2 linked regions of the Terriglobus albidus genome follow. The protein of the gene in region 1 interacts with the protein of each later gene in a pairwise test. Links are inferred from orthologs where the notes say so. Each region holds a gene or a part of one and is shown in the gene's direction. Other genes may lie near its edges. The genes, in order: groL and aceE.

Region 1 (3,266 bases):
TGCGAGCACTTGCAGCACTACGGTCGCTCCTCGCGGAATGACATCGATCGTTGCCTTACCGTCGGGTCCGGTCTTCACTTCATAGCTTCCGTTCGGTTGACCATCTTCCATAGGACGGAAGATCACGGCGGCATTCTGAATCGGTTTGCCGTTGAAGTCCTTTACCACCAGAACTTCAATACGCGAGGTCTCCGGCGGCGCTTTGTACTTACGCCCATGTCGATCTTCACGGTTGTCCTGGGCGCCACTCACGCCCGTAACCGCCATTACCGCCGCCAACGCTACAACACCTGCACACCGCATCCTGGAGCCCCTCAAAAAGCTGACGTTATTGTACTTCTGCCACCACAGGACGGGGGAGGATATCGTTCGATAGCGTCCCGCAAAAGCGCTTAAGTAATATGAGCGCGTTTCACTCATATTTAATCTCCACAGCTTGACTTCGTTTTCCCGTTTGCATATCGTTAGCAATCGGAAGGCGTGAGTGCTAATTCCGCCGGACCAACCATTCCAAGGAGAAGTTCACACATGGCATCGACGAAGTTTACTCCGCTGCATGACCGCATTCTGGTCAAGCGCGTAGAAGAGGGCGAGACTCTGCGCGGCGGCATCATCATCCCCGATTCAGCGAAGGAAAAGCCCTCGCAGGGCGAGGTTATCGCAGTAGGCAAGGGCAAGTCGAACGACGAGGGCAAGGTTTTCCCGCTCGATGTGAAGGTGGGCGACAAGATCCTCTTCGGCAAGTACTCCGGCACCGAGATCAAGCTCGACGGAGAAGAGTTCCTGATCATGCGCGAGGAAGAAGTCCTCGGCATCGTCAAGTAAGCCTCACAACCGAGTCGTATCCCCTGCCCTAATCGTCGGGCATGGACGAATCCTATCTCGCCCGTTCTGCGGGCTAACGAACTAGAGGAAAAGAAATATGGCAAAGCAAATCCTGCACGGTGAAGACTCCCGCCAGGCCATTCTGCGCGGCGTGAACACGCTGGCCGACGCAGTGAAGGTCACCCTGGGCCCCAAGGGCCGCAACGTTGTTATCGAGAAGAAGTTCGGCTCCCCAACCATCACCAAGGACGGCGTGACGGTTGCCAAAGAGATCGAGCTCAAGGATCCGATCGAGAACGTCGGCGCCCAGCTCGTCAAGGAAGTCGCCTCGAAGACCTCGGACGTTGCCGGTGACGGCACCACCACCGCTACCGTTCTGGCGCAGGCCATCTATCGCGAGGGCGTGAAGACCGTTGCCGCCGGCGCGAACCCCACCGCTCTGAAGCGCGGCATCGACAAGGCTGTCGAGACCATCGTGGGCAAGCGCAAGGAAGACGGCTCGGTTGAGGGCGGCGCCCTGGCCAAGCTCTCGAAGCCGGTCTCCGGCGACATGATCGCTCAGGTGGGCACCATCTCGGCCAACGCCGACTCGCAGATCGGCTCCATCATCGCTGCCGCCATGCAGAAGGTTGGTAAGGATGGCGTGATCACCGTGGAAGAGTCCAAGACCATGGAGACGCAGCTCGACGTCGTCGAAGGCATGCAGTTCGACCGCGGTTACCTGTCGCCTTACTTCGTCACCGATGCGGAGCGCATGGAAGCCGTTCTCGAGAACCCCTACATCCTCATCTACGAGAAGAAGATCTCCACGATGAAGGACCTGCTGCCCCTGCTGGAGCAGATCGCCCGCACCGGCAAGCCGCTGGTCATCATCGCCGAGGACGTCGACGGTGAGGCCCTGGCGACCCTGGTCGTCAACAAGCTGCGTGGCACGCTGAACGTTGCCGCCGTCAAGGCGCCTGGCTTCGGTGACCGCCGCAAGGCCATGCTGGGCGACATCGCCATCCTGACCGGTGGCCGCGCCATCACCGAAGACCTCGGCATCAAGCTCGAGAGCGTGAAGCTCGAGGACCTGGGCACCGCCAAGCGCGTGACCATCGACAAGGACAACACCACCATCGTCGACGGCGCCGGTAAGGACACCGAGATCGAAGGCCGCGTGCGCGAGATTCGTGCGCAGGTTGAGAAGACCACCTCCGACTACGACCGTGAGAAGCTGCAGGAGCGCCTGGCCAAGCTGGTTGGCGGCGTTGCCGTCATCAAGGTCGGTGCTGCTACCGAGACCGAGATGAAGGAGAAGAAGGCCCGCGTTGAGGACGCCATGCACGCGACCCGCGCTGCCGTCGAAGAAGGCATCGTCCCGGGCGGCGGCGTCGCTCTGGTTCGCTGTGCCAAGGATGTCGACGCTCTGATCAAGACCCTCGAGGGCGATGAGAAGATCGGCGCCTCCATCATCCGTCGCGCTATCGAAGAGCCCCTGCGCCAGATCGTCGGCAACGCCGGCGAAGAGGGCGCAGTGGTTGTCGGCAAGATCCTGGAAGGCAAGGACAACCAGGGTTACAACGCAGCCACCGGCGTTTTCGAGGACCTGGTTGCCGCCGGCGTCATCGACCCGACCAAGGTAACCCGCACCGCGCTGCAGAACGCTGCTTCCATCAGCGGCCTGCTGCTGACCACCGAGGCTCTCATCTCCGAGATCCCCGAGAAGGCTGCTCCGGCTGCCGGTGGCCACAGCCACGGCGGCGGCATGGACGGCATGTACTAGGTTCCTGCGCGGACGGCGAATCGCGCTTCGCGCAAAGGCACAGAACGGCCCCGGTTTCCGGGGCCGTTCTGCTTTTAAATTTCAGATAACCACGGGTGCCCCACCCTCGCAACGCTAGGGTGGGTTCGATGGCATACAAGCGCGGTTAACCTACAATCTCCTCATGCCATTAGGACTTGCCCGTCATACAACTGAGGTTCATTTTGTGACCTTCAGTTGCGATGGCCGGCGTCCATACCTGGAATCTGCCGAAACAAAGAATCTCTTCCTGGAATCACTTCGATCTGTCAGCCAACGATATGGGATTGAAATCATCGGCTACGTCGTCATGCCCGAGCATGTCCACCTGCTGATTGCTATTCCCAAAGAAGAAGTAGCTCTCGGGACCTTCATTCAAGCCCTTAAAGTCTCAGTCGCAAAGCGTTGTGCGCAAAAACCATTCTGGCTTCCCCGATATTACGACTTCAACGTTCTCACTACGGCGAAGATTCGAGAAAAGCTCGACTACATGCATAACAATCCCGTCGTTCGAGGGCTCGTTCCTTTTCCCGAAATGTGGCTGTGGTCGAGTTACAACGTTCCTCTCGTCGTTTAGAGTCTCGTACCATCGAACCCACCCTAGCGTTGCGAGGGTGGGGCACCCGAAATAAGCACAACCATGTGCCACTCAAAAACT
Region 2 (3,527 bases), 270 kb from region 1 along the record:
GCCGCAGCGCATGCCGTCATGCTGCAGCGTGAGTACACTATCCGGCTGGATCTCCACGCCGGCCAGGCTGAGACCCGCTTTCTGACCTGCGACCTTACGCACGAGTACGTCAGCATCAACGCCGACTATTCCAGCTAGTATTCCCTCTGTCCGCTCCTGGAAAACCGGGAGCGGGCCCTGATTTTCTCCTCTTCCGGCAAGAACTCCCAAAAGTTCGCACACCCGTGCGGTGATCGCACGGAAACGGTGACGCGCGTATGGGTAACGGTTTATCGTGGTAGGCGGCAGGCTGATATCCGCCCAAACTTCTACTTATAGGGGTGCCCCGTAATGTCCACGAAGCTCGATAACCCTCCGGCGACCGCCAACCCGGATTTCCTGGCTGAAGTCTCCGAGTGGATTGAAGCATTTGACGAGCTCGTCGTCGCCGAAGGCCACGAACCCGCCGCTGAGCTGCTGTCTGCGCTGAAACAGCGCGCTGCCGAAGCCGGCGTGGCCGCTACCGGCGAACTGACGACCCCATATCGCAACACCATCCATGCCCATGATGAGGTTCCTTATCCCGGCGATCGCAATCAGGAGCGCCGCGTCGAGGCCCTGATCCGCTGGAACGCCATGGCCATGGTGCACGGCCAGAACAAGAAGGATGCCGGCATCGGCGGTCATATTTCGACCTACTCGTCGCTGTGCACCCTGCTTGAAGTTGGTTATAACCACTTCTTCCGCGGCAAGTACGGCGACCAGCCCGGCGATTTCATCTACTTCCAGGGCCATGCCTCGCCCGGTGTCTACGCCCGCGCCTTCCTTGAAGGGCGCCTGAGTGAAGACCACCTGAAGAACTTCCGTCACGAGCTCCGTTCTAAGCCCGGCCTGTCGTCCTATCCCCACCCTTGGCTGATGCCGGAATTCTGGAACTTCCCCACCGTTTCCATGGGCATCGGCCCGCTGAATGCGATTTACCAGGCACGCTTCATGCGTTACCTGGAGAACCGAAATCTGATCCAGAAGACCGGCCGCAAGGTCTGGGCCTTCGTCGGCGACGGCGAGTCGGACGAAGTGGATACCCTGGGCGCGATCGGTCTTGCTTCGCGTGAGAAGCTCGACAACCTGATCTTCGTCGTCAACTGCAACCTGCAGCGCCTGGACGGTCCGGTCCGCGGCAACAAGCGCATTATCGACGAGTTGGAAGGCGTCTTCCGTGGCGCCGGCTGGAATGTCATCAAAGTGGTCTGGGGCGCGGACTGGGATGAGCTCTTTGCCCGTGACTACAAGGGCCTGTTGCTCAAACGCATGGAAGAGTGTGTCGACGGCGATTTCCAGACGTTCAAGGCCAAAGGCGGCGCCTACCTTCGTCAGCACTTCTTCGGTAAATATCCGGAGCTTCTGGAGATGGTCGCCGACAAGACGGACGAGCAGCTTGCTCGCCTGCACCGCGGCGGCCACGACCCCGCCAAGATCTTCAACGCCTACAAGCGTGCGACCGAATACACCGGCGGCCCGACCGTCATCCTGGCCAAGACTGTCAAAGGTTATGGCCTGGGAACGACGGAGGCTCGTAACGCCAGCCACCAGGAGAAGAAGCTTACCGACGAGGGGCTGGCGGCATTCGTCAAACGTTTCGACATTCCCGTGTCAGAGCAGACTGCTAAGGATGCCGGTCTCTATCACCCTGGACAGGATGCTCCCGAGATCCAGTACCTGCAGGCTCGCCGTAAAGAACTTGGCGGTTACCTGCCGGTTCGCGAAGTCCCCGCGTTGAACTTCAAGGCGCCGGGGCTCGACTTCTTCAAGGAGTGGATGGCCGGCAGCAAGGGCCGCGAAGTCTCCACCACCATGGGCTTCGTCTCCATGCTCCGCTCTCTGCTCAAGGAGCCGAACTTCGGCAAGTATGTTGTGCCGATCGTTCCTGACGAGGGCCGCACCTTCGGTCTTGAGTCTGTGATCAAGCAGGTCGGCATCTATGCCTGCGAAGGTCAGAAGTACACGCCGCACGATGCCGACATGCTTCTGAGCTATCGCGAAGAGAAGGATGGCCAGATCCTTGAGGAAGGCATCACCGAGGCAGGTTCAATGGCCAGCTTCACCGCTGCGGGAACTGCCTACTCCAACTACGGCATTCCTTCGATCCCGTTCTACATGTACTACTCGATGTTCGGCTTCCAGCGCGTCGGAGACATGGCCTGGGCATTTGCGGATTCTCGCGGAAAAGGCTTCCTGATGGGCGGGACAGCTGGACGCACCACCATGCTGGGCGAAGGCCTGCAGCACCAGGACGGCCACTCGCCTGTACTGGCAAGCACCGTTCCAACCTGCCTGAGCTACGATCCTGCCTTCCTCTTCGAAATGGCAGTCGTCATTCAGGATGGCCTGAAGCGGATGTACGAACAGGGTGAGAACGTCTTCTACTACATCACCATGTACAACGAGGACTACGTTCAGCCTGAGGCGCCGGCGAATCTGGACGTCAACGGTATTCTCAAGGGTCTGTACCTTTACAAGCCTGCTGCCGGTGAAGCGACGGTGCAGCTCTTCGGCTCGGGCACCATCCTGAACGAGGTGGTCAAGGCGCAGCAGATTCTGGCCGACGAGTACAAGATCCAGGCAAGCGTATGGTCCGTCCCCAGCTACACCGAGCTCCGCCGCGACGCACTTGCGATTGAGCGGTGGAATCGCCTGCACCCCGCAGAGCCGGAGAAGAAGCCGTATCTGCTGGAGGCTCTCGGCAACGCTCAGGGGCCGGTCATCGCGGCCTCGGACTACATGAAGGTCATGCCGGATGCTCTGGCTCCGTGGCTCGGCCAGCGTCTGGTCGCGCTCGGTACAGACGGCTTTGGCCGCTCTGACAACCGTGAGTACCTGCGTGCGCACTTCGAGATTGGCGCCAAGGATATCGTCGCAGCCGCGCTCTCCAAGCTGGTTCGCGACGGTAAGGTGAAAGCCAAAACCGCGCTCAAGGCGTTTGCAGACCTCGGCATCAACACCGAGAAGAAGGACGCTGCCCGCGCCTGAGATCCACTATCATCCGTAAAAGCCCGGCTGTCGCCGGGCTTTTGCTTGCCAAGCACAAGCACCATCTTGCTCTTTTGGCGGTGTGTGCTACCTTGCAGAGAAACAGGTCGAAATGTCTGCCGCTACTTTTGAAAACCCACTGATTCCTAATCAGCGTCTCAAGCAGCTCTACAACGCCATGCGCGATCTGCGCTCCGGCAGCAAACGTACACGCGGTCTTGAGGCCGGTATCGCGGCTACAGCGAACCACCTGCGGCCGCAGGACACGATCGCCGCCTCCGCCGCCCTGGCGCCGGCTGTCGGCATCGTGCAACAAAGCAGCGGCAATCTTTTGCCCAGCACGCTGGACGCTGCGCAACAGTTCGCTGCTGTACATGGCGCTGCCTTTGCGAACATGCACTTCACTCCTGGCTTTGTGGCTGTGCTCTATCTGGATAGTGCACTCCCTGCCGGATGTGAAAGGTTCATTGAAATGACTGCGAAGCGCGAGTTACCCGTGCTGTATCTCCAGCTTCCAG

The links.
Region 2: the proteins of groL (region 1) and aceE interact in binary tests that used the Escherichia coli proteins (3 or more experiments, as listed by UniProt). The link is inferred for Terriglobus albidus from one-to-one orthologs.

The regions. Positions count from the first base shown.
Region 1 is NZ_CP042806.1:4,527,469-4,530,734, forward strand. What follows is about bases 309-3,256. They hold groL (chaperonin GroEL), read left to right. Parts: upstream 309-922; coding sequence 923-2,590; downstream 2,591-3,256. Other genes in these bases: FTW19_RS18040 (co-chaperone GroES), read left to right, coding at 529-825; FTW19_RS18050 (REP-associated tyrosine transposase), read left to right, coding at 2,754-3,185. Outside these bases: FTW19_RS18035 (carboxypeptidase-like regulatory domain-containing protein), read right to left, coding at 1-303.
Region 2 is NZ_CP042806.1:4,256,465-4,259,991, forward strand. What follows is about bases 1-3,209. They hold aceE (pyruvate dehydrogenase (acetyl-transferring), homodimeric type), read left to right. Parts: upstream 1-330; coding sequence 331-3,009; downstream 3,010-3,209. Other genes in these bases: argJ (bifunctional glutamate N-acetyltransferase/amino-acid acetyltransferase ArgJ), read left to right, coding at 1-138; FTW19_RS16915 (hypothetical protein), read left to right, coding at 3,122-3,209. In the rest of the region: more of FTW19_RS16915, read left to right, coding at 3,210-3,527. UniProt on the Escherichia coli protein: Component of the pyruvate dehydrogenase (PDH) complex, that catalyzes the overall conversion of pyruvate to acetyl-CoA and CO(2).